DNA from 3 places in the Hydrogenophaga luteola genome. Region 3 is predicted to be linked to each of the others. Evidence: predicted binding sites of a transcription regulator. Region 3 holds the regulator's gene; each other region holds the start of a gene.

Region 1 (9,486 bases), on a different contig from region 3:
GAGCGTGTAGGCGCCATCGATCTGGCCCGCCGCGAGCGCGGCCACGTGCTGGCCGATGGGCAGCTCGACCACGGTGGCACCGGTGGCGCCGCCGCGCTCCAGCACGGTCTTGGCCAGGGTCACGTTCTGGATGCCGGGGCCGGAGCCGATGCGCTTGCCCTTGAGGTCGGCCATCACCTTGGCCGGGCTGGCCGCGGGCACGATCACCTCGTCGAGCACGTTCTTCACATTGCTCGGGTTGGAGCAGAAGATCTTGAAGGTGCCGGGCTGGGCGATCTCGCCGATGGCGATGTTGGCCGAACCCGTGCCGTTGGCGGTGCCGTCGGCGCGGCCCGAGAGCACGGCCTCCATCACCTGCTGGGCACCAGCGAACTTGAGCGGCTCAACATCGAGGCCGGCTTCCTTGAAGTAGCCCAGTTCGATCGCCGAATAGAACGGCAGGCCCGCCGCGATGGGCCAGTACCCGATGCGGATCTTGGGGCCGGTCTGTGCGCGCAACACGGCGGGCGCACCCAGCAGGCCCAGGGCGGCGCCGGCTGCACCGAGTTGCAGCAGCTGGCGGCGCTGGGGCGAGGCGGTGGGGGCGGCGGGTTGGTGTTTCATCGGAAGACTCCTGCGGGTTGAAAGATGACCGGTGGTTGGGTGGGGTTCAGGGAAAGGCCAGGCGCGCCGGCGCGGTGGAAGCCAGGTAGGCGCGCCAGCCGCCCAGGTGGGTGATGTCGGCCGCGCCCTGCAGCGCCAGCGGCTCGCACAGAAAGCCCTGCACGCTGCTGCCGTCGTCCAGCTGCAGGCTGCCGATGGACAGGGGCGCGGGCACCAGCGCGACAAAGCTGCCATATTCGGAGAGCGGCATCTCCCAGACCTCGATCTCGATGCGCCCGCCCTCCCCCGGCGCCACGCGCAGCAGGCCGGGTTTGGGCGGCGTGGTGTTGGGCAGCGCGTAGAGGCGGTAGACCGGCGCGGTGTGGGTGCGGCTGACCAGCGTGGCGCCGCGTTCGGTGAGCTGGCCGTTGAGCGGCATGCCGGAAAGGTGGGCACCGACCACGGCCACGCGCACGCGCGGCGGCGCGGCCTGCGTCAGGCCTGCGATGGGCTGCGGCTCGGGCAGCGACTGACCGGTGGCACCCTGGGTGAGGCCGGTGGCGTGGTGGTAGCGCTGGCCCAGCTCGGCGAGCTGCCAGTCGCTGCCGCAGCGGCCGATCAGCGTGATGCCGAACGGCAGGCCGTCCGGTCGGAAGCTGCTGGGCACCGACAGCGCGGCGTAGTCCAGCAGGTTGACGAAGTTGGTGTAGGCCCCGAGCTGGCGGTTCAGCGCCACCGGGTCGGCCCGCATCGCTTCGATGGTCGGGTGCGTGGGCGCGGTCGGCACCACCATCAGGTCCAGGCCGCGCCACAGCGGCTCCGCCTGCTGGGCCAGGGCGGCCAGGCGGGTCTGCGCCGCCACCAGATCGGCCGCGCTGTAGGGGCGGCCGGCGCCGACGATGCTGCGCACAGGCTCGATCACCTCGGCCTCGTGCGCATCGAAGAAGCCGCGAATGGCTTCGTAGCGCTGGGCCACCAGCGCGCTGCCGTAGAGCATGTCGGCGCAGGCCGTGAACACGCCGAAGTCGACGGGCACCGCCTCGCCGCCCAGGTCCTGCAGGCGCTGAACCGCCTCGTCAAATGCGGCGCGAGCGTTCTCGTCGCCGAAGAACTCGGGCGAGGCCGGCAGGCCGAAGCGGAAGCGCGCGCCGAACGGCGTGCTGGCCAGCGACAGCGTGCGCGAGTAAGGATCCGCCGCATCGTGCCCCAGCGCGGCGGCCAGCACCTGTGCGGCGCGCGCCACCGTGGTGGCGAAGATGGACACGCAATCCACCGCCTGCGCAGCCGGCACCACGCCCCGGGCGCTGATCAGTCCGCGCGAAGGCTTCAGGCCCACGATGTTGTTCAGCCCCGCCGGCACGCGGCCCGAGCCCGCCGTGTCGGTGCCGAGCGCGAAGTCCACCTGGCCGGTGGCCACCACATAGGCCGAGCCCGAGCTGGAACCGCCCGACACATGCAGCGGGTTGATCGCGTTGGGCACCGCGCCGTAGGGCGAGCGCGTGCCGTTCAGGCCGCAGGCGAACTGGTCCAGATTGGTCTTGCCGTGCAGCGACGCACCAGCATCGAGCAGCGTCTGCACCACGGCAGCGTGAGCGGCGGCGGTGTAGGTGAACGCGGGACAGGCGGCGGTGGTGGGCCAGCCGCCCACGTCGATGTTGTCCTTGACAGCAAACGTCAGCCCACCCAACGGCCCGGCCACCGTCGTCTGAACGGGCTGGGGCGGCTGGAAAAGCCAGGCTGCGGATCGGTCGAGGTCTTGCACCATTTCGATTCATCCCATCTTGGATACAAGTTGTGATGCAAGATGAATGCCAGATGCCAGGCGCGCCCTACCCGCCCTGCCCAAAAAGCAGGCAAAGCTGCCGCAAGCCTTGTGCGGCGCCGACTTGGCGCAGGTGTCCGGGAGATATCCACAGGCTTACCCCCTGCGGCTGGGTGCAACTTCAGAGCGTCAAAACCGCGGTGGCTAGCTTTGGGCCGCTAGGGCTGACCGGGGATCGCTGTGATGGAGGGACCGCCTTGAGTGGCCAGAGGCAGTCTCGGCCAGGGCCCTCGCTACACATATATATATGTATGTAGCGGGCTGTTGGAGAACGGATGGCGGCTGTGCAGCGAGAGCGGCCTCCCGAGGGCAAGCCCTTCACCGCCCCTCCACGGCCGGGAGCTGACGCTCAACTTTTGAGCTCACCTGCGGGCGACAGACGGCGTAGCCGGCTGGCGAACGTCAGGCGCAGTGATGGGATGGACTCCCCCGTTTGTTTGCGCGAGAAACGCGCACTGGTCTTCATTGGCGTGGGGATCAGGTCTTCATCCAAACGAAAGGAGTCCGAGATGCATGCTACTACCGTGGCCGTCGACTTGGCCAAATCCGTTTTCCAGATCGCTGTTGCCGACGATCAATGGCGCATCGTTGAAACCCAGCGCCTGACGCGCACCCAGTTCGAGCGCTGGTTTGCCAACCGATCTGTATCCCTGGTCATCATGGAGGCCTGCGGCTCGGCCCACCACTGGGCGCGCTGGCTCAATGGCCTGGGCATCTCCGTTCGCCTGCTGCCCGCCCAGTACGTGCGCGCCTACGTCCGGCGCAACAAGACGGACGCCACCGACGCTGCCGCGTTGCTCGAAGCCGCACGCGCCTCTGACATTCGCCCGGTGCGCGTGAAGTCGGTGGAGCAGCAAGCTCTACAGGGTCTGCACCGCATCCGCTCGCTCTGGATGGGCACGCGCACTTCGCGCATCAACGCCTTGCGCGGCTTCTGTCGCGAGTTCGGCATCACCATCCCGCAAGGCGCACGCACCGGCGTGGAGGCGATCGGCCGAGTGCTGGCCGACCCGCGCTCGGCCGTGCCCGATCTGATCCGCCACACCGCCGGCATGCTGCTCGAAGAGATTCGCCTGCTCGAAGCGCGCATCGCCCAGGTCGAGCGCGAACTGGCCAGCGTGGCCCGCCACAGCTCGGCCTGCACGCTGCTGCTCTCAGTCCCTGGCATTGGCCTGCTCACCGCCACCGCCCTGGTGGCGGCCACCTCGGGCGATGTGACGCACTTCCAGGACGCGCGCCACTTCTCCAGTTGGTTCGGTCTGACACCGCGCGAATACAGCTCGGGATCGAGCCGGTACCTGGGGCGCATCTCCAAGAAGGGCGACCGCTACCTGCGCATGCTGCTCACCCACGGCGCGCGCAGCGTGCTACGAGCGGCCAAGGTGGCCGAGGGCGCGGGCAAAGACGTCTGCGGCATCCGCCGCTGGGCGCTGGATGTGCAGGGTCGCTCCAACCACAACAAAGCCACCTGCGCCCTGGCTAACAAGCTCGCGCGCATCTGCTACGCCACGCTGCGCGACCACGCCCCGTTTGACGAGGCCGCCCGGCTGAACAAAAAACAAAGCCGGCAGAGCTTCGTCATGCCGGCCTGATTCCACCCGATCTCTTCACCCACCCCATCTCACCTTGCGACGGGTCTGATCGACCATCATGGCCAACCGGGTTCCTCCCACACCGCTATACGCCGATAACTCTTCCGGCAGCTTGCCTGCCGCTTGCAGCGTGTGGCGATGCAGTGACGCAGATTCCATGTCGGCACGGGACATTGACGATCCCACTTCAGATGCCGGATATACGACTGCAGGTGCTCTACCCCACGGTCCCCAATCGGTCAGGCTCTTACTGTTGAGGGGGAGTCCATATACGAAGGGTTAGGCGGCATGCGTGGACCGCTAGCACGACTACTCGGTGGTGGTGACATAACCCTCGCTCCAGTAGTCAAGGTCGAGGACGGTCTCGCTGATGTAGAAGCCTTGAGCATTGCTCACGCTCACTGCTGGGTCGACGATGGTCGGAAAGTCGCAAAACCCTGGCTGCTTTGCCAGACGCTCGGTTGCGGCGACAGCAAGTGCCCGTGAGGTGTAGACACCGATACGCTTTATGTCTTCCTCACCATGCGACAGCAAGTGAAGGTGCTCGACGAGGAATACGGTCGTGGCCATGACGCCTAACTTTGATGTAGTTCGTGTTTCACCGGATACCCACAGTGCCCGCGAGATACCATGGCTCGGCACATCCAAAAAATGTGTTTAATGTCATGCACATATCGCGCATTACTGTATGTATGTGCAGGTATAACAGAATCGGCAATTCCGGCAACACACGGTCGCCATCGCAAGGCAGTCTAGCGGCGTGCCGCCCACTCTGCCATGGAACCTCCCGGCTACAGGCGGTCGCAGGGCCGCCGGGCTTTCGCACCGTCGCGAATGACGCCTCCGGGTCGAAAGCTTCCGCCCGGGCAAACGTCGTGGAGAGGCGGCTGCAAGCCTTTAGCAGTCATCACGCAACCCGCCCCCAGACAAACGGCACCGCCCCACGATTGCGCCTCCCCGGCAACTGGGCAAGAATCCGCCACGCGCGCCAACACCGGCCCGCAGGGAGGACGAGCATGACCGTCAAGACGAACCTCATCGTCAATTGCGACGATGCCCTGCTGTTCTGGACCGTGGACGGGCCGATCACGGACTGCCTGGGCTTCGCAGTCGAACGGCAGCGCAGGCGCAGCGACGGATCGATTCATTCGGACGTGCTCGAGAACCGCATGGGGTTCAAGGCCGACCAGCCCAAGCCCGGTGAGCACCGGCCGTCGACGGAGTGGCCCCTGCAGCGACTGTGGTGGACCGACCATGGCGTGAACCTCGGCGACACGGTGCGCTACCGCGTGACGCCGATGGTCAAAGACGGTGCGGCCCTTCGGCCGCTGAATTCCGAACGCAGCCGCTGGACACCCTGGGCCACGCTCAGCGGCGGCACACGCGATGGCTACGCGGCGTTCTTCAACCGTGGCCTGGTGATCTCCCAGTTCATGGCCCGTTACCTGGAGCAGTTGCGCAAGGACCAGGGCCTGTCCACACTCAAGCAGGCGCTGAAGGCGTTCAAGGACAGCCTGGGCGACCACGAGCTGCCGATCCGCAAGTTCCTCTCGGGTGCGCTGCGCGACGAGATGCTGGCGCTGCTGCAGGACGCGAAGGACCACGGCAAGCCGGTCCACGCCGCGCTGTACGAGCTGGCCGACCAGGAGCTGGTGGACGCGCTGTGCGCGCTGGGCGGACAGGCGCATGTGGTGCTGGCCAATGGCTCGATCACCAAGAAGCCCACCGAGACCACGGCACAGGCCCGCCAGCGCGACGAGAACGAGAGCGCCCGCGCGGCGCTGAAGGCCGCCGGTGTGGTGGTGCACGACCGCTTCACGTCGCCCGGCGCGCTCGGCCACAACAAGTTCCTGGTGGTGAGCAACCCGGCCGGCCAGCCGGAGACCGTGTGGACCGGCAGCACCAACTGGACCAGCACGGGCCTATGCACCCAGACCAACAACGGCCTGCGCGTGACCCACCGCGGGTTCGCCCGCGCGTTCATGGACCAGTGGGAACGGCTGCGCGATGCCGGCAGCGCGTTCCCACCAGCGCTGGTGGACAGCAACAGCAGCGCCCTGGTGGTGAAGACCCGCCAGTCGTCGGCGGACATCTGGTTCACCCGCACCCGGGGCAAGGTCGACCTGCAGGCCATCGACGAGGCGATCAATGCGGCGCAGGACGGCGTGCTGTTCCTGATGTTCCAGCCGGGCGGCAGCGGCGCGCTGAAAACCATCCGCGACCTGTCCAAGGCGAACCCGGCGCTGTACGTGCGCGGCGTGGTCAGCACGCTTCCATCCGAGGCCGCCGACGAGCGCGCGGTGGAGGTGGATCTGCAGATGGACGCGAAGAAGAAACGGATGGCGCTGGACGTGGTGCAGCCGCGCGGTGTGCACGCCATGGCGAACTGGGCGGCCACGGTGGCGCGCAACGAGTTCCTGACCATGCAAGGCGGCGTGATCGGGTTCGCCATCGTGCATTCCAAGGTCATCGTGGTCGACCCATTCACGAACCCGGTGGTCATCACCGGCAGCCACAACTTCTCGGGCAACGCCAGCACGGCGAACGACGAGAACTTCGTCATCGTGCGCGACAACCCGCAGCTGGCGGCGAGTTACGCGGCGCACATCATGGGCGTGTACGACCACTACCGCTGGCTGTCGCTGCTGGGCGATCAGCAGGCCAAACAGAGCACCAGCTCACAGACCGGCTACCTCGCCACCACCGGCGCCTGGCTGGGCCGCCGGCTGGCCTCGGCCGCGCCCGAGCTGGCGTTCTGGGCGCGCTGAGGCGGTGGCTCGACATGGCCGCCCGGGCTTCGGGCGGCTTTTTTTGCGCGTATAGAATGGTCCGCTGTTGGTGCTCGCAGTGCTGTTCAGGCATTGCAGTTCAACGGGAAGCAGGAGGGAGAGTCCCACACGGACGAACCTAACCTGCGCTGCCCCCGCAACGGTAAGCAGACGGGTGGTCCAAGGCATTGCCAAGGCCCCCATTTCTCAAAATTTCGCCACTGGGTCACACCGGGAAGGCTTTGAGAAACGTTCTGTCAGCCCGGATACCGGCCAACAAGGAGGCTGCGCCCCAGGCGCAGCCGCATTACCCAAACACCGTCGGGGAAGGCGGTGAGGGGTCTTTGTCGGTGTCCTCATGTCGTCCCTTCGCATTGCTTTGCGAGTCTGTGCCAGCGCCTGCGCGTGCGCTCGCAGGGGGCTGTCCGTTCGCCGCTGGAACCTGTGCTCGCTTTCCCCTTGGGTCTTTGCCGACTTTTCAACCGCGTTGTGTCCAACGCACCCAACCCAAGGAGTCACTTCATGCACATCGAACCAGGTCTGGTGGACGGGGCCAAGCTCGCACTGAGCTACGCCACAGCGGCCGCCTGTGGCGGCTACACGCTCAAGCTGTCGGCCGACATGCTCAAAAAGGACGGCGCGGCAGCCCTGCTGCTGCGGGCCCTGCTGGCCACGGCGCTGGTGTTCTGCTTTTTCGAGGTGCTGCCGCACCACCCGGTGGGCGTGTCCGAGGTGCACCTGATCCTGGGCACCACGCTGATGCTGCTGTTCGGCGCGGCGCCCGCGGCCGTCGGGCTGGCGGGCGGCCTGCTGATCCAGGGCCTGTTCTTTGCACCTTTTGACCTGCCGCAGTACGGCATGAACGTGACCACGCTGCTGGTGCCGCTGTTCGCCACTGCGGCGCTGGCGCGGCGCGTCATTCCCGACCAAATGGCCTACGTGGATCTGCGCTACGGCCAGGCCCTGAAGCTGTCCCTGGCCTACCAGGGCGGCATCGTGCTGTGGGTGGGTTTCTGGGCGCTCTATGGACGTGGCCTGGGCGCCGAGAACCTGGTGAGCATCGGCAGCTTCGGCGCCGCCTACATGAGCGTGGTGCTGGCCGAGCCGCTGATCGATCTGGCCGTGCTCGCACTGGCCAAGACGCTGCGTGGCCTGCAGGGCAGCGCGGTGGTGGAGCGCCGTCTGCACCAGGCCGCCTGACCGGGGGCACACCATGGGCCTCGGAACGGTCTGGTTTGTGGGGGCGGGTCCTGGCGACCCGGACCTGGTCACGGTCAAGGGGCGTGACCTGATCGCGCGCGCGGGGGCCATCCTGTTCGCCGGTTCGCTGGTGAACGAGGCGGCCACCCGCTGGGCACCGCCGGGTTGCCTCATCGCTGACAGCAAGGACATGACGCTGGAGCAGATGTCGGCCTGGCTGATCGCAAACGCGGCGCGCTGCGACACCGTGGTGCGCCTGCAAACCGGCGACCCGGCCCTCTACGGCACGCTCATCGAACTGGTGCAGCCGCTGGACGCCGCGGGCGTGCCGGTGGCGGTGGTGCCGGGCGTGTCTTCGGCCATGGCCTCGGCGGCGGCTGCGGTCGAGAGCTTCACCTTGCCCGAGGTCACGCAGACCACCATCTTCACGCGGGTGGAGGGCCGCACGCCCATGCCCGACGGGGAGGACCTCGCCGCGCTGGCGGCACACCGCACGACCTTGTGCATCTTTCTGTCCATCACGCTGCTGCACAAGGTGGAAGCCGGCCTGCGCGAGGCCGGCTGGCCCGACGACGCGCCGGTGCTGGTGGTGCACAAGGCCAGCTGGCCCGGCGAAGAGCGCATCGTGCGCGGCACGCTGGCCACCATCAAACAACAGTGCCGCGACGCCGGCATCGTCAGCCAGGCCATGGTGATCGCCAGCCCCACGCTGGGCGCGCGCCACTGGCCCGAGCTGACCAGGTCCCGGCTCTACGACCCGGGCTTCACACACCGCTTCAGGAAAGCCACGACATGAACCACACCACGATCCTGCTGGTGGGCCACGGCTCGCGCGAGGACACCGGCAACCAGGAAATCCGCGACTTCGTCGACCAGTGGCGCGCGCGCCAGCCGGCCTGGCGCATCGAGGTCTGCTTCATCGAATTCGCCGCGCCCTCGCTGCACGATGGCCTGCTGGCCGCGGCGCAGTCGTCGAGCCGCGTGCTGGTGCTGCCGCTGATCCTGAACGCGGCCGGTCACGCCAAGATGGAGATTCCCGAGGCCATCGAACACGCCCGCGAGCACGCACCCGGCGTCGAGTTCCTCTACGGCCCGCACCTGAGCGCCTGCGACCCCATCCTCGCCATCCTCAAGCGCCGCCTGCGCCAGGCCATGGCCACGCTGGACATGCCCGACCCCACCACCACCGGCGTGGTGCTGCTGGGCCGGGGCTCGTCCGACCGTGGCGCCAACGGCGACATGGCCAAGATGGCGCGCTGGCTGCAGGAAGAAAGCGACCACGAGCTGGTGGACCTGGCCTTCACCGGCATCACCTTTCCGCGGCTGGAGCGCGTGGTGCAGCGGCAGGTGCTGATCGGTCTGCGCCAGATCGTGGTTCTGCCCTACTACCTCTACACCGGCACGCTGATGCAGCGCATCCACCGCCAGGTGGACCACCTGCGGGCGCAGTACCCGCAGATCCGCTTTGCCTGCGGCACGCACTTCGGGTTCGAGAAAGAAATCTTCGAACTGGTGGAACAGC
Region 2 (9,486 bases), on a different contig from region 3:
TCATGAAACAAACTCCTTGGCGGTGTGAGCGGCATCGGTCAGGGCACCCGTGGAACCGGCTTTGCCGGGCCACCAGGTGCGTCCCCCTGGGGGGAAGACGCGAAGCGGCGCAGGGGGGTTACGTTGTTGCCGCTGCGGCTGCTTTTCGGGCTTCCATCAGCGCGGCGTGGGCGTCGTGGCAGCGCTGCGCGACCGACAGGATGTTTTCCCAGTTGGTGGGCAGCTCTTCGGACAGGTCGTGCAGGTCCATCTTGGCCTGCGTCGCCTGGGCGTTGAGCTTCTTCAGGCGCAGCTTGAGTTCGTCGGCGGATTCACTCATGGTCAGGCTCCGTAGTTCGCGACGTCGGGGTAGGTGCGGATCATGGTCACGGCCTCGGTGAGGAACTTGCCACCGGCCTCGGCCAGCTTGGCCAGCGACGGGAAGCCGAAGCGGTGCACATCGCGCAGCTGCTTGTTGACCACCACCAGGCGGCCGGCGATCAGCACCATGCGGCCAAAGCCTTCGTGGCTCATCTTCATCATGGGCGAGACCATCTGGCCGGTCTCGCGCTCGATGGCCACGGCGATGGCGTTGTAGAAGATCTCCAGGTGCCACAGCGTCTCGGGGTCCGGGTCGCCCATGATCGGAATCGCGCGCCGCTCTTCGGCGGTGAGGATGAAGGGCTTGAGGATCTTCAGATCGCTCTTGCCTTCCCACTGGCCGTGGGTGTCCTGCGCGCGCATCTGCTTGACCAGCTGCTGCACGAAGGGCGTGGCCAGCATGGCCTCGTCGCTGGGGGCGTCGGTGGTCTCTGTCTCTGGGGTGGCGGTTTCAGCCATGGGTCACCTCGTCGTCTTCAAAGTCAAAGGAGGGGGCGCTGTCCTTCTGCAGGGCCTTGCGCAACCAGGGGGGCGGCGTGCCGTTGAGCACGACCTGCAATTTCTCCAGGATCTCGGAGATGGATTCGGGTTGTGGCACCTTGATCGGGTGGATCTTCAGCGCCACCACCCGCGCCGCACCGGAACCGCCGATGGCCGCCACGTACAGGATGGCGCAGTCGTGGATGGCGTCCAGCTTGGGTGCGAGCTTGTCCTCGTCACCGTCTTCCTGCAGCTTGTCGCCGAAGTCGAAGCTCTGCACGAAGCGGTAGCCGTCGGCGTCCATCTCGTAGACCAGGATGTGTTTGGCCCAGCCGAAATGCGCGTTCACGCTTTCCTTGTCCTGGGTGGCGAATGCGATCTTCATGGTGGACTCCTGTTTCAGGCACTGGCCTCGGCCAGCGGGTTGGGGGGTGTGGCCTGGGCGGTGCCGCTGCGCGTCATGGCGGCACGGCGCGCCTCGGGTGTGAGCGGCCAGTCGCCTTCGTGGTGGTGCGGGATCTGTTCGATCATCAGGTTGGCGATCTCGAAGATCAGGTTCATCGTCCCGCGGTAACCCACCTGCACGCGGTGCGCGTTGCCAATGCGGTCGAACACCGGAAAGCCCATGCGCAGCAGCGGCTTGCCCAAGCGCTGCGCCGCCTGGCGGCCGTGCGCGTGGGTCACGATCAGGTCGCAGTCCTTCGCGCCCTGCTCCAGGTCTTCCAGGTCACCGAGCAGCACGGCCTCGGCCGGCAGCAGCGCGTGCGACGCGGACTGGGTGGTGCTGATGCAGCAGCGCAGTTCGGCGCCCATCTCGTGCAGCAGCGCGCCGATGGCCAGCAACAGGTCGGGCTCGGCGCCGATGGCCACCGTCATGCCGCCGGTGTAGAAATGGCCGTCGAGCATGGCGTCCAGCAGTTGGCTGCGCTGGCGGCGGTACTTGGCGGGCACCGGGCGGCCGCTGTGCTGCGACAGCCGCATCAACAGCCGGTCGTTGGCCTCGATGCCGGTCAGCCGCTCGAAGATCTCGAACGGCGCGCCGCTGATGGCCTGCAGCGCCTCCGCGCCTTCACGGGTCTGCTCACCCACGCCAATGGTCCACGACGACGCACCGGCCGCGCGAATCTCGTCGAGCGAGGTGCCGCCCAGCGTGGTGCCGCGCCAGTCGGGCGGGATGTGACCGTCCAGCGAACCCGACACGTCGGGCAGTACGATGGCCTTGAGACCGAAGGCCTCGATGGTCTCGCGCAGTTCGTCGATGTCGCCGGGCGACAGGTGGCTGCCCGGCAGCAGCGTGACCTGGTCCTGCACCGGCGGCAGCGGCTTCACCAGCGACTTCACGATGCCGGTGATGGCGTGCTTGAACCCGTCTTCAAACGCGCCGACGTAGTCGGGCGTCGACACGTAGATGATCTCGGTGTCGGCCAGTTCAGGGTGCTTCTGGCGCGCCAGCGCCAGAAAGCCGTTCACGTCGTCGCCCTTGGTCTCGGTCAGGCCGGTGGAGCAGATCGCGATCAGCTTGGGCGACGCACGTTTGCGGATGTTGAGCAGCGCCGCCTCGATGTTCTCGTAGCCCCCGAGGATGGTGGTCACCTCGTTCATCGCCGTGGTCTGCAGCGGGATGGCTTCCTTGAAGTGCCGCACCAGCAGCACCAGGCCGAACGAGGTGCAGCCCTGCGAGCCGTGCATCACCGGCATGCAGCTGTCCAGCCCCAGAAAAGCGAGGCTCGCGCCCAGCGGCTGGCTCATCTTGAGCGGGTTGACCGTGCAGGCTTTCTTGGACTCGACAACGTTTGCCATGTCGTGTCTCCTGCTCAGACCGGGATCTCTTCGGGCTCAAGACCCATGGCGTGCGCCGCGACTGCGCTCAGATGCGCCGTCGATGCGGTCGGGGCCACCGCCCCCAGGGTCTCGCCGTCGTCGCCCCAGGGCGCGGCGATGCGCACGCGCTGCCACACCGGGTTGGAGATCGTGCGGTCGATCTGGTGCACCAGTTCGACCATGCCCTCGTAACCGGCATAGGCGTAGTAGCGCTCCTGGTTGATGTCCAGCCAGGGCATGCGCGCCTTCAGCGCCACGAACTGCGAGCGGCCGCCACTGAGCATGATGTCGGCGCGTGCGTCGCGCAGCATCGCGTACATCTCGCGTGGCGTCATGTCGTCGATCATGTGGGCGTCGGCGCCCTCGCCCATGATCTCCTTGATCTTGTCCTTGTCTTCCTTGGTGCTCTTCTTGACGCTGGTGCCGACGATCTCCATGCCGCCTTCCTGCAGCGCCGCCACCACCGACCAGGACTTCACGCCGCCGGTGATCAGCAGCACGCGCTTGCCGGCCAGGCGCGCCTTGTACTCGGCGATGCGCTTGTAGGCCCGCGCCTCTTCCACCTCGATCAGGCGCTCGGTGCGCTCCAGCAGTTCGGCGTCGGCGCCCTGCTGCACCAGCAGCTTCGCGATCTGGCGCAGCGTCTCGCTCATGTCGCTGATGCCGTAGAACGAACCCTCGAAATACGGGATGCCGTAGCGCTGCTGCATCTTGGTCGCGATGTTGATCATCGACTTGCTGCAGACCATCATGTTGACCCTGGCGCGGTGGGCCGAGGCGATCTCGTTGTACTTGCCGTCGCCGCTGATGCACGAGAGGATGCGGATGCCCAGTGCGTCCAGCAGCGGCTTGACCTGCCAGAGCTCGCCCACCAGGTTGTACTCGCCGATGATGTTGATGTCGTACGGCGTCGTGAACTCGGGTTCCACGGTGCCGATGACGTAATCCAGGATGGCCTCGGCGCCCAGCTTGTTGCCCAGGTTCTTGGGCCCGGCAAAGCCCGGCGCATTGACCGGGATCACCGGCTTGCCGAACTTCTCGGCCGCGCGTTTGCACACCGCCTCGATGTCGTCCCCGGTCAGCGCGGTCACGCAGGTCTGGTAGACGAAGACCGCGGGCGGGTCGTACTTCTCGATGATTTCCCGGATCGACTTGAACAGCCGCTTCTCGCCGCCGTAGATCACGTCGAGTTCGTTGATGTCGGTGGTGAAGCCGGTGCGGTAGATCTGCGAGTGCGAGGACGCGCTGTGGCGGTTGTCCCAGCTGTTGCCCTCGCAGGCGATGGGCCCGTGCACCAAGTGGGCCACATCGGCCACCGGCTGCAGCGCGATCTTGGCGCCATCAAACGCACAGCCCCCGGCGGCTGCGCCGGGCGAGAGCTGCCTGGTGCAGCCCTTCTTGCGTTCCTTCTCGCTCTTGCCCTGGTTGATGTCGCAGCCGGGCTCTTCGAACACTTCAGCGATCTTGGCCTTCAGAGATACCGACATGGCGAGCTCCTGTCAACGTGGGTTGAGGGGCTCTTTGCAGGTTTGATGCCAGGCGATTTGGTGGTGCTTTTGGCCGATTGGCGCCGCTTCTGTGAAGGGTTTGAAGCAATCGCGACGGATGGTTTGCGACGGGTCGTGGGAGATCAGACATCGGTGGGCAGCGGCTTGCCTTCCCGGTGCAGCTCGATCCAGCGCTGGAGTTCGGCCACGTGCCCGGCCTCTTCGTCGGCGAACTCTTTCGCCAGCGCACGCAGCTCGGGGTCGATGGTGTTCTTCATGACCTCGCTGTAGTAGTCCAGGCCACCCTGCTCTGCTTCCAGCGCGACCTGCAGGGCCTGCTCGCGCCCCAGCATCGGGTCGGCCGCCCAGATGGCCGCGGCCTCAGGGCTCTCGATGTCGGGCCAGGTGTAGTCCTCGGGCCGCAGCGGCGGCAGCTCACGGTAGCCGGCGCGTTCACGGGCGTCGGCGAGGTGCAGCCGCGAGTAGTCCGCGAGCTGGCGGAACAGGCGCCCCACCTCACGGTTGCCCTGGGTGGTCATGGCATCGGCCAGCTGGCCGAAGCGCAGGGCGGCCTCCTGTTCGATGCGGATGGCGTGGGCCAGAAAGGCTTCGACGGATTCCATGGTGTGCTTTCTTCAGTAGTCAATGCCAAACCAGGCAGGTTCTCTTCTTCGCAACTCGGCGATCAGTTCCAGCGTGGCTGGCACCAGCGCGCGCACGCCGTACCAGACCGCTTCGCGCCGCGGCTGGCCACCGGTTTCCAGCAGGTGGTGCAGCTGCCCCCAGCCCTGCCAGTCGATGCGGTGCAGCCGGGCATGCAGCTCGGGTGCCAGGTGCGCCAGGGTCTGCGACATCACCAGCAGCTGCGCCTCCACGGCGTGCAGCGTGGCGGTGCTGGCGAACAGCTCGTCTTCGTTCTGCAGATCCGCCAGCAGTGTCTGGATCGTCTGGCCCGCGGTCCGCACGATGTCGCACTGCATGCGATGCAACATCGCGATCTCCTCAGAGGTTGTCGGCCAGGACTTCCAGCGACAGCAGTTGCTGGTGCAGCGCGTGGCGGGCGCGCCAGCGCTCCTTGGCGCAGAGCCATTCATCCCCGCCTTCGGTGGCGAGCACGGCGTCCTGGTCGCTCCAGTAGACGCGGAATTCGCCCGGCCGCACGGCCAGCGTCGCCACGGTGGCCGCACGCACGTCCACCGGATCGGGGCTGAGCACGCCACGGCCGAGCAGGTGGTCTGCACGGTACAGCGTGGTGTCCCAGCCGTACTGGTCACCCAGCGCGCAGACGGCCGGAAAGGCCGCCCGGGCGGCGGCGTCCACCGTGTCGTGGCCCAGTGCCTCCAGCAGCGCTCGCGGCGTCACCTCGTCGTGGATCTCCCAGGCCTCCAGCGGATCATCTGCCGCCAGCTTGTGCAGCAGGTCGTCCGGGTGGTAGGCGAACCAGGCCAGGGGTTCGGCATCGGGCGGGCACTGCAGCACGTAGATCATGGCCGTGCGCTCACTCCACGCCCTCGGCGACGGCCTTGGCCCACATGGCACGGCGCAGGCGCTGCGCAATCGCCATCGGGCTGGTGTCGATGGTGCGCTGCTCGGCCGTCATCGCGCCCTGCGCGATCGCGGCTTCCTCGTGCGTCAGCGGCAGGCGTCCGGCCATGTGCGTGGCACCGGGCACGGCCGCGAGGATGGCCTGGCGGTTCGGGTGCTCGATCACCGGCACCAGGGTGTCGGCCTCTTTCAGGCCGGCCAGGCAGACCCAACCGTCAATCACTTCGACCGGTCGGCCGTCCTGCGTGGTCTTGACGAGGGTCTTGGTCATGATCAGAACTCCACCAGGATGTCTTCGCTGCGCACCACGAACTGGCAGGCCAGGCGCCAGGGCGGCGGCAGGTCCTTGGTCTCGGCGTCCTCGATCTGCTGCTGCGTGATCTTGCCGGCAAAGCGCAACACGGTTTTTTCCTTCTCGGTCAGCGCGACACCGATCGGCGTCTTGTCTGACAGCACCGTCACCTTGAGCTGGCAGGAACCGCACTCGCCGTTCTCGCACTCGAAGTCCACCGGAATGTTGTTCGCCTTCGCCACCGCCAGCAAAGTCCGCGTGTCACCCGCCACCGCATAGACCGTCAAGTCCTTCTTCATGCGCGGCGAACTGAAAGTCACATTGGCCATGAGAGCCTCACTGAATGAAATGACCGCAGACCGCAGCGACCCAAGCGAGCAAGGGGAAGCTCGTCCAGTGCCGCCGCGGAACCGGCTTTGCCGGGCCGCCAGCGGCGCCCCCCGGGGGGTGACGCCGAAGGCGGCGCGGGGGGGCCTTATCTGATGATGTCGTACGAGTAGTCCGTCTTGCCCGGCACGATGGTGTTCGCATCCAGGGTCTCGAAGAACTCATCCAGCAGGTTCACCAGGACACGCATGCCGCCCTCGTAGCCCCAGGTGGGGAAACGGTGGTAGTGGTGACGGTCGAAGATCGGGAACACCATGCGCACCAGCGGCGTGCCGGTGTCGCGCTCCAGGTACTTGCCGTAGGTGTTGCCGATCAGGAAGTCCACCGGCTCCGTGAACAGCAGGCTGCGCATGTGCCACAGGTCGCGCTTGGGATAGACCTTGCAGCCGGCGCCGTAGGGCGACGAGTCGAACAGGGCCTGCACCTTCGCGGCCCAGGCTTCGTTGCCGTTGGTGGCCAGCACGTGGGCCGGCTCGGCACCGAGCTCCAGCAGGAACTGTGCGTAGCCCAGCATCTGGTCCGGGTCGCCGTACAGGGCGTAGCGCTTGCCGTGCAGGTGGGCCTGGCTGTCGGCCATGGCGTCCACCAGCAGGCCACGCTCAAGCTCCAGCTCGGCCGGGATCGGCTTGCCCGTCAGGCGGCTGATGGCCATCAGGAACTCGTCGGTGCCGGCCACGCCCACGGGCGCGTTGAGCACGACCACTTCCTGGCCCTTCTCGGCGATGTACTTGCTGGTCTTCTCGCAGCAGTACTCCTGGAACACGATGGTGGCCTTGGCGTGCAGGCCGGCGATCACCTCTTCCTTGGTGGTGCCGCCTTCGTACATGCGGAACTCGCCATCGGTCGGGGTGCTCCACGAACCCGACGGGTCGCACAGCACGTTCACCTTCACGCCAAACAGGCTGAAGATGCGGCGCATCTCCTTCATGTTGCCGACGACGAAACCGTCGAAGCCGGCGATGAAGTTGATGCTGTCGTCGGGCACGCGCTCAAGCTTCTCGGCGGTGCCGGCCTTGCCGTCCCAGAAGTGCTGCAGCACGCCCAGCAGTGCGTTGTCGTAGCCGGTGATGTGGCTGCCGACGAAGGCCGGGGTGTGGGCGAAGGGCACGTCGAACTCGGCCGGGACCGAGCCCTTTTCCTTGGACGTCTTGATGAAGGCGTTCAGGTCGTCACCGATCACCTCGGCCATGCAGGTCGTGCTGACCGCGATCATGTCGGGCTTGTACAGGTTGTAGGCGTTGGCCAGGCCGTCGACCATGTTGTTCAGGCCACCGAACACCGCCGCGTCTTCCGTCATGGACGAGGACACGCAGGACGTCGGTTCCTTGAAGTGGCGCGAGAAGTGCGAGCGGTAGTAGGCCACGCAGCCCTGCGAACCGTGCACGAAGCTCAGGGTCTTGTGGAAACCGTTGGCGACGTAGACGGCGCCCAGCGGCTGGCAGGCCTTGGCCGGGTTCACGGTCAGCGAATCGCGGGCAAAGTTCTTCTGCTTGTAGTCCTCGGTCTTGGTCCACTCGATGACCTGGCCGATTTTCTCGTCGCTGTGGTTGTATTCGAACTGTTCCTTCTTGTTCTTGAACAGTTCCTGGTACTCGGGCTCACGGAACAGCAGTTCGTGGTCGAGGATCTTGTCGGCTGATTGGGGCATGACGCTCTCCTAAACAAATGGTGTTGCGTGGGCTCAGGCGGCTTTTTTCCAGGGCGCCTTGGTCAGGCCCCAGATCGGCGAGCTGATCGCCATGTCCATGTCACGGGCGAAGATGGCGAAGCCGTCGTAGCCGTGGTAAGGGCCGCTGTAGTCCCAGCTGTGCATCTGGCGGAAGGGCACGCCCATCTTCTGGAACACGTACTTTTCCTTGATGCCGGAGCCGATCAGGTCGGGCTTGATCTTGTCGACGAAGTGCTCGAACTCGTAGCCGGTCACGTCGTCATAGATCAGCGTGCTGTCCTTGATGTAGTGCGTGGTGCGCTGGTAGTCGTCGTTGTGGCCGAACTCGTAGCCGGTGCCGACCACTTCCATGCCCAGGTCCTCGTAGGCGCCGATCACGTGGCGCGGACGCAGACCGCCCACGTACAACATGACCTTCTTGCCCTGCAGGCGCGGCTTGTACTTGTCGATGACGGCCTGCATCAGCGGCTTGTATTTGGCGATCACCTCTTCGGCCTTGGCCTTGATGGCGTCGTCGAAGTGGCTGGCGATCTCGCGCAGGCTCTTCTCGATCTGGGTCGGGCCGAAGAAGTTGTACTCGCACCATGGGATGCCGTACTTCTCTTCCATGTGCCGGCTGATGTAGTTCATCGAGCGGTAGCAGTGCAGCACGTTGAGCTTGGCCTTAGGGGTGTTTTCCAGCTCGGCAATCGTGCCGTCGCCGGACCACTGGGCGATCACGCGCAGGCCCATTTCTTCGAGCAGGATGCGGCTGGACCAGGCGTCACCACCGATGTTGTAGTCACCGATGATGGCCACGTCGTACGGGGTCGAGACGAAATCAGGGCGCTTGTTCGGGTCGGTCTTGTCGAACACCCAGTCGCGGATGGCGTCGTTGGCCAGGTGGTGGCCCAGCGACTGGCTCACGCCGCGGAAGCCTTCGCAGCGCACGGGCACGATGGTCTTGCCTTCGTACTCCTTGCTCTTCTTCTTGGACACGGCTTCGATGTCGTCGCCGATCAGGCCGATCGGGCACTCCGACTGGATCGAGATGCCCTTGTTCAGCGGGAACAGCTCCTGGATCTCGTCGATGATCTTGTCGAGCTTCTTGTCGCCGCCGAAGACGATGTCCTTCTCCTGGAAGTCGGAGGTGAACTGCATCGTCACGAAGGTGTCCACACCGGTCATGCCGATGTAGTAGTTGCGGCGCGCAGCCCAGCTGTACTGGCCGCATCCCACGGGACCGTGGGAGATGTGGATCATGTCCTTGATGGGACCCCAGACCACACCCTTGGAGCCTGCGTAGGCGCAGCCGCGGATCGTCATCACGCCGGGCAGCGACTTGATGTTGGACTTCACGCCGCAGTCGGGTTTGCCCTCTTCGTACGTGTTCAGGTGCTTGGCACGGCGCTTGGCCATCTTTTCGGGATAGGCCTTGAGCACTTCATCGATCAGGGCCTTGTTCG
Region 3 (9,486 bases):
TGAGCAGCCAGGCGCTCCAGCCCGCGTAATGGCTCTTCCAATGCGCCGCCAGGCGCTGGAAGAAGTCGCTGCCGTCGCTGCCATCGGCCATCTGGACGCTCTCGCGGCCCAGGCCTGGTTCGGGCGCGGCCTTGGCGCCCACGGTGAAGGTGCGGGGCGCGCGCGCGCCGCGTTCGGCCGCGCGCACCTGGGCGCTCTGCCCCGCCACGCCAGCCGCCGCAATGCGCTCGCCATAGGGCGGGTTCAGCAGCATCACACCCGGCTTGTCGGTGGGCGGCATGCGCTGCAGCGCGTCGCCGCCGCGCAGTTCCATCGCAAAGGCCACGCCCGCGCGCTCGGCGTTGCGTTGCGCGAAGTCGACCATGCGGAAGGCCACGTCGCTGCCGAACACGATGGGCTTGCGTCCGGCGGGCCAATCGCGGCGCTGCTTGGCGGCCTCGTCCTTGAGCGCGTGCCAGACGTGCGGCTGGAACGGCAGCAGCTTCTCGAAGGCGAAACGCCGCTGCAGGCCGGGCGCCACGCGCAGCGCGATCTGCGCCGCCTCGATGGCCACCGTGCCGCTGCCGCAGCAGGGGTCGTACAGCGGCACGATGTCGTCCAGCGACTCGGCTTCGGCGCCATTCCAGCCGGTGGCGGCGATCATGGCCGCGGCCAGCGTTTCCTTCAGCGGCGCATCACCCTTGTCCTCGCGCCAGCCGCGCTTGAACAGAGGCTCGCCCGAGGTGTCGATGTAGAGGCTCACCGTGTCGGTGGTCAGGTGGGCGTAGAGTCGCACATCGGGCCAGGTGGTGTTGACGCTGGGGCGTTCGCCGCGTTTGTCGCGGAAGCGGTCGCAGACCGCGTCCTTGATCTTGAGCGCCGCGAAGTTCAGGCTCTTGAGCGGGCTGTGCTGGGCCGTGACCTCGACCTTGATGGTCTGCTGCGGGGTGAACCAGATCTCCCACGCGACCTCGCTGGCCGCGGCATAGAGGTCGTTCTCGCTGCGGTAGCCGCCGTGCCAGAGCTGCACCAGCACACGCTGGGCGAGCCGGCTGTGCAGGTTGAGTTTGAGCGCGTCGCGCCACGAGGACTGCAGCGCCACGCCAGCGCGCGACTTCTGCACAGCGGTCTCGCCGGTGATGCGGGTGACCTCGGCCGCGAGGTAGTCTTCCACCCCTGCGGCGCAAGGAAGGAACAGGGAAAGGGAGTTCAAAGCGCTTTTCTCAGGTTCGCGGGCGCGATGCGCAGCGCCTCGCGGTATTTCGCGACCGTGCGGCGCGCGCACTCGATGCCCTGCTCCTTGAGCAGGTCCGAGAGCTGGTTGTCCGACAGCGGTTTGGACGGCTCTTCGGAGGCAATGAACTGCTTGAGCAGCGCACGCACCGCGGTGCTCGACGCATTGCCGCCGGTCTCGGTGCCCAGGCTGGAGCCGAAGAAGTACTTCAGTTCGTAGGTGCCGAACGGCGTGGCCATGTACTTGGCCGTGGTCACGCGGCTGATCGTGGACTCGTGCAAACCCAGCTCGTCAGCGATCTCGCGCAGCACCAGCGGGCGCATGGCGAGCTCGCCGTGCATGAAGAAGTTGCGCTGGCGCTCGACGATGGCCGAGGACACACGCAGGATGGTGTCAAAGCGCTGCTGGATGTTCTTGATGAACCAGCGCGCTTCCTGCAGCCGTTGCTGCATGGCCGCGTGGCCGGCTTCGCCGCCGGCCTCGCGCCGCCCCCGCAGGGCGTTGGCGTAAACGTCGTGCACGCGCAGGCGCGGCATCACCTCGGCGTTGAGCGAGACCTTGAAGCCGCGACCGGCGCGGGTGACGATCACGTCGGGCACCACCACGTTGCGCTCGACGTCGACGAAGCGGCGCCCCGGCTTGGGCTCGAGCCGCGCGATCAGCGTCAGCGCCGCACGCACGGTCTCGTCGTCGTGCCCGGTGGCCGCACACAGGCGCTTGATGTCGCGCTTGGCCATCAGCTCCAGCGGCTGCTCGCAGATCGCCAGCGCCGCACGGGCCGCCGGCGTGTTGCGCAGGTCCATGATCTGCAGCCGCAGGCACTCCCCCAGGTCGCGCGCGCCCACGCCCGTGGGCTCCATCTGCTGCAGCCACTGCAGGGCGATGCCCAGGCGCCGCTCGATCGCCTCGACCTCGTCGAAGCGCGGTTCCTCATCGGCGGGCCGGCCGGCGGTCAGCCGCCAGCAGGCGCGGGCCAGCTCGTGCAGGCTGTCCTCCAGATAGCCATCGTCGTTGAGCGACTCGATCAGGAAGTACAGCGCCGCGCTGTCCTCGTCCGAGAGGCGCAGGCAGCGCGCCTGGTCGTGCAGCTGGTCCTGCAGGCTGACCGGCACACGGGCCAGGTCGGCGGCGGTGGCGGTGTCGTCGTCTTCGCTGCCGGAGCCGCTGTTGCGCGCAGGCGCTTCGCCCCCCCACTCGCTGTCGTCGGGCGCCATCTCGACCGTGCCGTCGCCTTCCCAGCTCTCTTCGACCGGGGTCGCACCGTCCAGCCGGCTCTCGACGTCGTCGCCGGTGCTGTCCGCGCTGTCGGCCGGGGCGGTGCGGGTGTCCGGCTCGGCGCTGCGCGGCTCAACCACCGGCTGCGCCGCTTCTTCCAGTTGCTCGCCGGCCACCACCGGCGCGTCCGCCGTCTGAACGCCGAAATCCTCGCGATCGGCCAGCTCCTCGCCACGTTCCAGGAACGGGTTCTCGTCGAGCATCTGCTCGACCTCCTGGGCCATCTCCAGCGTGGACAGCTGCAGCAGCCGGATCGACTGCTGCAGTTGTGGCGTCAGCGCGAGGTGCTGCGACACCCGCAGCGACAGACCTTGCTTCATCCGCTCATCCCGTCACATGCGGAAGTTCTCGCCGAGGTAGACGCGGCGCACCTCGGCGTTTTCAATGATTTCGGCGGTGGTCCCGCTGGCCAGCACATGACCGTCACTGATGATGTAGGCGTGGTCACAGATGCCCAGGGTTTCGCGCACGTTGTGGTCGGTGATCAGCACACCGATGCCGCGCGACTTGAGGAAGCTGATGATGTGCTGGATTTCCAGCACCGCGATCGGGTCGATGCCGGCGAAAGGCTCGTCCAGCAGGATGAACCGCGGGCGGGTGGCCAGCGCGCGGGCGATCTCCACGCGCCGGCGCTCACCGCCCGAGAGGGCGGGCGCGGGCGAATCGCGCAGGTGGTCGACGCGCAGCTCCTTGAGCAGCTCGTCCAGGCGGGCGTCGATCTCGCGCGCGGACAGCGGCTGGCCGTTGGCGTCCTGCTGCAGCTCCAGCACCGCGCGCACGTTCTGCGCCACCGTCAGCTTTCGGAAGATTGATGCTTCCTGCGGCAGGTAGCCCAGGCCCAGCCGGGCGCGCCGGTGGATGGGCAGGGATTCGATGCGGTGGTCGTCCAGCAGGATTTCGCCACCATCGGCCCGCAGCAGGCCGACGATCATGTAGAACGAGGTGGTTTTGCCGGCACCGTTGGGACCGAGCAGACCGACCACCTCGCCCTTGTCCACCGACAGGGATACGTCCTTGACCACCTTGCGGCTGCCATAGGACTTCTTGAGCCCTCTGACCTCCAGACGGCTGTGCGACACCATGTCGCCCGAAGGGCTGGCGCTGGCGACGGTCTCCGTCACTTCTTGGGCTCGGTGATCTTGCCGCTGGGGCGCAGCTTCGCCGGATCGGTCGCTGGAGCGGCGGGACCGTTCTTCTCCTCTTCCGGGATCGGCGTGAGCATGGCGCGCACGCGGCCGGTGGGATTGGCTGCCGTCTTGCTGGTGTCGCCACCCTTGACCGTGAACACCTCGGTCAGGCTGTTGTAGAGGATCTCGGTGCCTTCGCTCACGTCGTTGAGCAGGGTGCCGCGGTAGCGGCGCAGCACCGCGCGGCCGGTGAACAGCACCGTCTGAGCCTTGCTGTCGTATTCGATGCGGTCGCCTTCGCCCTCAATCCACTCGTCCAGACCTTCCCGTTTCTGGCGGAAGAAGCCGGCCTTCTCGGGCGTTCCCAGCAGCAGACCGTACTGGTTGCCCTGCGGGTCCTGGCGCACGTCCAGTTTGGCACCACGCATCAGGATGGTGCCCTTGGTGATCAGCACATTGCCGGTGAACACGCTGGTCTGGCGCGCCTCTTCGTAACGCAGCGCATCGGCCTCCACGTTCATGGGCTTGTCCTTGTCGGCCTTTTCGGCCTGCGCCAGCAGGGGCAGCGTCAGGCCAATGACGGCCAACATCCGGGCGATGGAACGGGGGGTTGGTGCGTGTAGGTGCATGGCGTATGAGGGCACAAATCTTGCATTCATTGTAGCGGTGCCCAAGCCGTTTCGCGGCAGCGGCGGCACATTGTTCCCGCCATGAAAGCAGGAAGCCCGCACAGGCGGGCTTCAAGAAGAGAAGTGACAGAAACCGGTCAGCCTTTGCGGGCCTCGGCGATCAGCGAGTCGGCCACCAGCAGAGTGCGCGGCCCCTGTCCACCCACATAGAACTTGCCGGCGATGCCCAGGGCGGGCGTGCCTTCTACCTGGTAGGCGTCCTGCAGACCGACGGCCTTCTTGGACAGCTCGGCGGCCTGACCGTTGAAGATGCCCAGAAACTGCTCGCGGTTCACGCCCTGCTTTTCGATCCAGGCGGTGATGGCGGGTGTCGTTGTCAGAGGCAGGCGCTCTTCATGGATGGCCTTGAACACCTTGACGTGCAGCGTGTCCACCAGGTTCATGGCCTCCAGCGTGAAGTACAGGCGCTGCATCGGCACGAAGTTCTGGTTGAAGGCCACCGGCATGCGGCGCACCGTGACGTGGGCCGGCTTGCGCTTGATCCACTCGCCGAAGACTGGCTCGAAGTTGTAGCAGTGGATGCAGCTGTAGGCAAAGAACTCGACCACCTCGACCTGCCCCGCCGGGCTCTCGGTCGGTGCTGGCTTGGCCAGGCGCTGGAAGTCGGTGCCTTCCTTGAAGGCCACGCGCTGGGCCAGTGCCGGCGACAGGGCCAGTCCGCTGGCGGTGGCGGCACCAGCCACCAGGAGGCTGCGCGAAAAATCTCGACGATGCATGGAATCGGACTCCTTGAAATGACCTGAATCAGGCTCCCGGGCCTGTGAAAAGTTCCTCGTGCGGTGGTGCAATCAGCGCTGCACCCGCACCAGCGCCGCCTCCACCCCGTTCACCTCCAGTTGCTCGCGCGTAGCCTCGGCCATGGATTTCTGGCCAAACGGCCCCATGCGGACGCGGAACACGGTGCGGCCCGACTGCTCGCGCTCGGTGATGGTGGCGTCCATGCCCAGCATGGCCAGCCGGGCCTTCTGCGCCTGCGCCTCTTCGGGAGACTTGAACGCCCCGGCCTGCACGAAGTAGGTGAACGGGTCGGCCCCCTGTGCAGCCGCGGGCTCCGCCGGTGCTCCAGCCTTGGCTTTCATCAGGTCGCCCAGCGGATCGGTGTCCGGCTTGGCGGCGTCTGCGGCTTTGGCGGCCGGCGCCTTGTCGGGCTCCGCCGCCGGAGATTCCTTCGGCGCAGTGTCGCCGGCCACCGGCGGCGGCGTCTCTGCAGGGGTCGGCAGCGGCGGCGCCTTGTTCACCAGCCCGGCATTCGGGTTCCAGCCCTTGTTGCGCTCGGCCTCGGCCGCATCGTCGGCCGGTTTGCGGGTGACGCCACGGTCCACGAAGGGCACCGGCACGCGCGTCACATACACGGCCACGGAAAGCGCCAGGCCCAGGCCGACGAGCAGGCCGACCACGAAGCCGACCAGGGTGCCGCCACGCTGAGTGCGGGCCTGCAGGAATGAAATGTTCATGGGAGGGGAGGGTTTCACATCTTCTGCGGGGCGCTCACGCCCAGCACGGCCAGACCATTGTGCAACACCTGCGCCGTCGCCCGGACCAGGGCCAGACGGGCTCGTTTGACCGCCTCGTCGTCCACCAGGATGCGCTCGGCGTCGTAGTAGCTGTGGTAGGCCGCGGCCAGCTCGCGCAGATAGAAGGTCACGTCGTGCGGGGCAAAGCCTTCGGCCGCCGCGGTCAACATGGCCGGGTACTTGGCCAGCAGCAGCATCAGCGACTGCGCGGCCGGCGTGTCCAGCGGCGACAGGTCGGTGCCGGCCAGCGAAGCCACGTCGCCGCCCCAGGCGGCCAGCACCGAGCAGATGCGCGCGTGGGCGTATTGCACGTAATAGACCGGGTTGTCGTTGTTCTTCTGCACGGCCAGATCGACGTCGAAGGTGTATTCGGTGTCGGGCTTGCGCGAGAGCAGGAAGAAGCGCACCGCGTCCTTGCTGGTCCACTCGATCAGGTCACGCAGGGTCACGTAGCTGCCGGCGCGCTTGCTGATCTTGACCTCTTCACCGTTGCGCACCACGCGCACCATGGTGTGCAGCACGTAGTCGGGGTAGCCCTGGGGGATGCCCACGCCCGCGGCCTGCAGGCCGGCGCGCACCCGCGCGATGGTGCCGTGGTGGTCGGTGCCCTGGATGTTGATGACCTTGGTGAAACCGCGCTCCCACTTGGCGATGTGGTAGGCCACGTCGGGCACGAAGTAGGTGTAGGTGCCGTCGCCCTTGCGCATGACGCGGTCCTTGTCGTCGCCGTAGTCGGTGGACCTGAGCCACAGCGCGCCGTCCTGCTCGTAGGTCTTGCCATTGGCGACCAGCTTATTCACCGTCGCGTCCACGCGGCCGTCGGTGTAGAGGCTGGATTCGAGGTAGTAGTGGTCGAACTTGACCGCGAAAGCTTGCAGGTCCAGATCCTGTTCGTTGCGCAGGTAGGCGACCGCGAACTGCCGGATGTTGTCGTAGTCCTCAACATCGCCGTTCGCGGTGAACTCGCGGTCGTCCGCCTTGACGGTAGCACGCGCCTTGAAGGCCTCGGCAATGTCGGCGATGTAGTCGCCGTTGTAGAAGTTCTTGGCCAGCGGGTTGTCGCTGGCGGTGGGCCAGCAGTCGTCGCCCGGTTTAAAGCCCTTGGCGCGCAGCTGTGTGCTGGTGGCCAGGGTGCCGATCTGCACGCCTGCGTCGTTGTAATAGAACTCGCGGTGCACGCTCCAGCCCTGGGTGCTGTAGAGGTTGCAGATCGCGTCGCCCAGCGCGGCCTGGCGGCCGTGGCCCACGTGCAGCGGGCCGGTGGGGTTGGCCGAGACAAACTCCACCATCAGGCGCTGGCCATTGGAGGGCTGGACGCCGAAGGCTTCGCCAGCATGCAGCACCTCGGTCACGATGGCCTGCTTGGCCGCGGGCTTGAGCCGCAGGTTCAGGAAGCCGGGCCCGGCGATCTCGATGTCGGCCACCCATTGCTGGTAGACCGGCAGCGCCATCAGCGCGGCCTTGAGCTGCTCGCCCAGCTGGCGCGGGTTGGCTTTCAGCGGTTTGGCCAGCTGCATGGCGGCCGTGACTGCGTAGTCGCCATGGGCCGCGACCTTGGGCGATTCGAAGGCGGCCTTGTCGCCGGCACCGGGTGAGAGCTGGTCCAGCGCCTGCGCGAGGCCGGCCAGCAGTTCCTGTTTGATCTTGAGCATAGGGACGGGATTTTAGGTTCGGGAAAGCCCTGCCCCCGGCTGTCAGACAGCCTTAAGACAAACGCGGGTATCGTTTCCGGGCCCGTTTCGGGCACTTCACCCCACAAGGCACCACATGAAACAACTGCTGACCCTGCTCGCCCTGACCGGAACCCTCTCACTGGCCCTCGCCCAGACGGCGGCTCCTGCGGCCGCACCTGCCGCCGCTGCGGCACCCGCTCCCGCCGCGGCGCCAGTGGCGGCCCCCGCGGCCGACAAGAAGCCGACCGCCCAGCAGAACCGCATGAAGACCTGCAACGCCGACCCGAAAGCCAAGACGCTCAAGGGCGACGAGCGCAAGGCCTTCATGAGCAAATGCCTGAGCGGCGAGGAAGAGGCCGGCAACAGCCAGCAGAACAAGATGAAGACCTGCAACGAGGAGGCCGGCAAGAAGGCGCTCAAGGGCGATGAGCGCAAGGCTTTCATGAGCACCTGTCTGAAGGGCTGATCAGCCCGCCACGGGCGGCAAGGCGGCATGCGCCGCCGCCTTGACCGCCTGCGTTAGCCGCTGCGCCGACAGCGGCTCGCGCGCCCAGTGCTGCCAGTACAGCGTCACGTCCACCGTGGCGTCGGGCAGCACTTCCTGCAGGCCCGGCCGCCCGTGCAGGTTCTGCTCGGGCACCATGCCCCAGCCCAGCCCCAGTTCGATCGCCCGCTCGAAGGCGTCCACCGCAGGCGCGTAGTGGCGCGGGTAGCTGGGTTGCTTCAGGCCGAAGTGCTGCAGCAGGAAGGCGTCCTGCAACGCGTCCTTTCGATTGAAGATGATGGCCGGGTGCGCCAGCAAGCGGTGAGGCGACACCGCGCCGCGCGGTGTTCGGCAGCGCTGCACCACCTCGGGCGCGGCCACGCAGCGGTAGCGCATCACGCCCAGCGGCTCGGCCACGCAGCCCCGCATCGGCTCGGCCAGCGTCGTGACGCAGCCGATCACCTCGCCGCTCTTGAGCGCGTCATGCGTGTGGTCCTGGTCGTCGATGGTGATCTCCAGCAGCAGGCGGTGTCGCTGCAGCAGCGGTGCCACGCCGGGCAGGAACCAGCTGGCCACGGAGTCGGCGTTGGTGGCCACACTCAGACTCTGCCAGGCCGCACCAGCCCGCGATTCGGCCCCGCCCTGCAACCCGGCCAGCAGGTCGGCCTCCATCATCTGCAGCTGTTTCACATGCGCCAGCAGCGCCTGGCCGGCGGCGGTGGCGCGCACCGCCTTGCCGCGCACCAGCAGGCGTTGTCCCAGGTGTTCTTCCAGCGACTTGATGCGCAGCGAGACCGCCGCCAGCGTGAGGTTCAGGGCCTGCGCGGCCGGACCGAAGCCCCGGTGTTCGACCACGGCGGCCAGGGCTTCGAGTTGGCGGGCGTCCAGCATGTCCAATTGAAACTTGAGCGAACCAGAAACGGTTCAGCCCAGTTTAACCAGACAGCCCCTGCGACGGTGCGGCCGTGACCATGGGCAGGCCGCTGTGGTCCTTGAGGCCGACGCCGGTCAGGCCCAGGCGCAGGGCCTCGTGCACCAGCCAGGCCAGGCGGCGCGCGGCCGTGACCGGGTCCTGTCCGGCGGGGCGCACATTGGAAATGCAGTTGCGTTCGGCGTCGGTGCGCCCGACGCGGGGCGCGTGGGTAAGGTAGATGCCCACACTGTCGGGCGAGCTCAGGCCGGGTCGCTCGCCGACCACCATGGCCACCATGCGGGCGCCCAGCAGCTCGCCCACCTCGTCGGCCACCGCCACCCGTGCCTGACCCACCAGCACAGGCGGGCTCTGAACGAAGGCCCCGCCCAGCGCATGGCGGATGGCATTGAACAAGGGCACGGTGTGGCGCTGGATACCCAGGGCCGACAGACCGTCGCCCACCACCAGGGCCAGGTCGGGCGCTGGATTGTCCGCACGCCAGGCCCGCAGGGCCCCCACGCTGGCCTCGTCCAGCCGGCGCCCCAGGTCGGGGCGCAGCAGGTACTCATGGCGGTCGTGGGCCCAGCTGCGCAGCCGC

The links. Region 3 encodes sigma-54, which starts transcription at its own class of promoters, with help from an activator protein. Its sites were predicted from a motif close to TGGCANGNAANCTGCTTT; they were not measured.
Region 1: the regulator sigma-54 is predicted to act here: its motif matches at 2,379-2,396, upstream of atzF (allophanate hydrolase).
Region 2: the regulator sigma-54 is predicted to act here: its motif matches at 4,182-4,199, upstream of nifE (nitrogenase iron-molybdenum cofactor biosynthesis protein NifE).

Annotation. Positions count from the first base shown of each region.
Region 1 is NZ_JBHRXX010000009.1:27,516-37,001, reverse strand. It holds gene ACFOPI_RS18960 (ABC transporter substrate-binding protein) at 1-603, opposite strand, end outside; gene atzF (allophanate hydrolase) at 650-2,347, opposite strand; gene ACFOPI_RS18950 (IS110 family transposase) at 2,914-3,996, shown strand; gene ACFOPI_RS18945 (hypothetical protein) at 4,306-4,566, opposite strand; gene ACFOPI_RS18940 (phospholipase D-like domain-containing protein) at 5,013-6,764, shown strand; cobalamin riboswitch at 6,816-7,056, shown strand; gene ACFOPI_RS18935 (energy-coupling factor ABC transporter permease) at 7,287-7,964, shown strand; gene cobM (precorrin-4 C(11)-methyltransferase) at 7,978-8,760, shown strand; gene ACFOPI_RS18925 (sirohydrochlorin chelatase) at 8,757-9,486, shown strand, end outside.
Region 2 is NZ_JBHRXX010000009.1:9,773-19,258, reverse strand. It holds gene fdxB (ferredoxin III, nif-specific) at 1-4, opposite strand, end outside; gene ACFOPI_RS18870 (CCE_0567 family metalloprotein) at 119-319, opposite strand; gene ACFOPI_RS18865 (NifX-associated nitrogen fixation protein) at 322-819, opposite strand; gene nifX (nitrogen fixation protein NifX) at 812-1,225, opposite strand; gene nifN (nitrogenase iron-molybdenum cofactor biosynthesis protein NifN) at 1,240-2,640, opposite strand; gene nifE (nitrogenase iron-molybdenum cofactor biosynthesis protein NifE) at 2,655-4,148, opposite strand; gene ACFOPI_RS18845 (ferritin-like domain-containing protein) at 4,292-4,771, opposite strand; gene ACFOPI_RS18840 (hypothetical protein) at 4,784-5,140, opposite strand; gene ACFOPI_RS18835 (hypothetical protein) at 5,151-5,636, opposite strand; gene ACFOPI_RS18830 (hypothetical protein) at 5,647-5,964, opposite strand; gene ACFOPI_RS18825 (2Fe-2S iron-sulfur cluster-binding protein) at 5,967-6,314, opposite strand; gene nifK (nitrogenase molybdenum-iron protein subunit beta) at 6,461-8,020, opposite strand; gene nifD (nitrogenase molybdenum-iron protein alpha chain) at 8,054-9,486, opposite strand, start outside.
Region 3 is NZ_JBHRXX010000004.1:156,043-165,528, reverse strand. It holds gene ACFOPI_RS09940 (THUMP domain-containing class I SAM-dependent RNA methyltransferase) at 1-1,192, opposite strand, end outside; gene ACFOPI_RS09935 (RNA polymerase factor sigma-54) at 1,189-2,808, opposite strand; gene lptB (LPS export ABC transporter ATP-binding protein) at 2,821-3,570, opposite strand; gene lptA (lipopolysaccharide transport periplasmic protein LptA) at 3,606-4,205, opposite strand; gene ACFOPI_RS09920 (thiol:disulfide interchange protein DsbA/DsbL) at 4,382-5,020, opposite strand; gene ACFOPI_RS09915 (SPOR domain-containing protein) at 5,093-5,758, opposite strand; gene argS (arginine--tRNA ligase) at 5,773-7,470, opposite strand; gene ACFOPI_RS09905 (PsiF family protein) at 7,586-7,957, shown strand; gene ACFOPI_RS09900 (HTH-type transcriptional regulator ArgP) at 7,958-8,866, opposite strand; gene eutC (ethanolamine ammonia-lyase subunit EutC) at 8,910-9,486, opposite strand, start outside.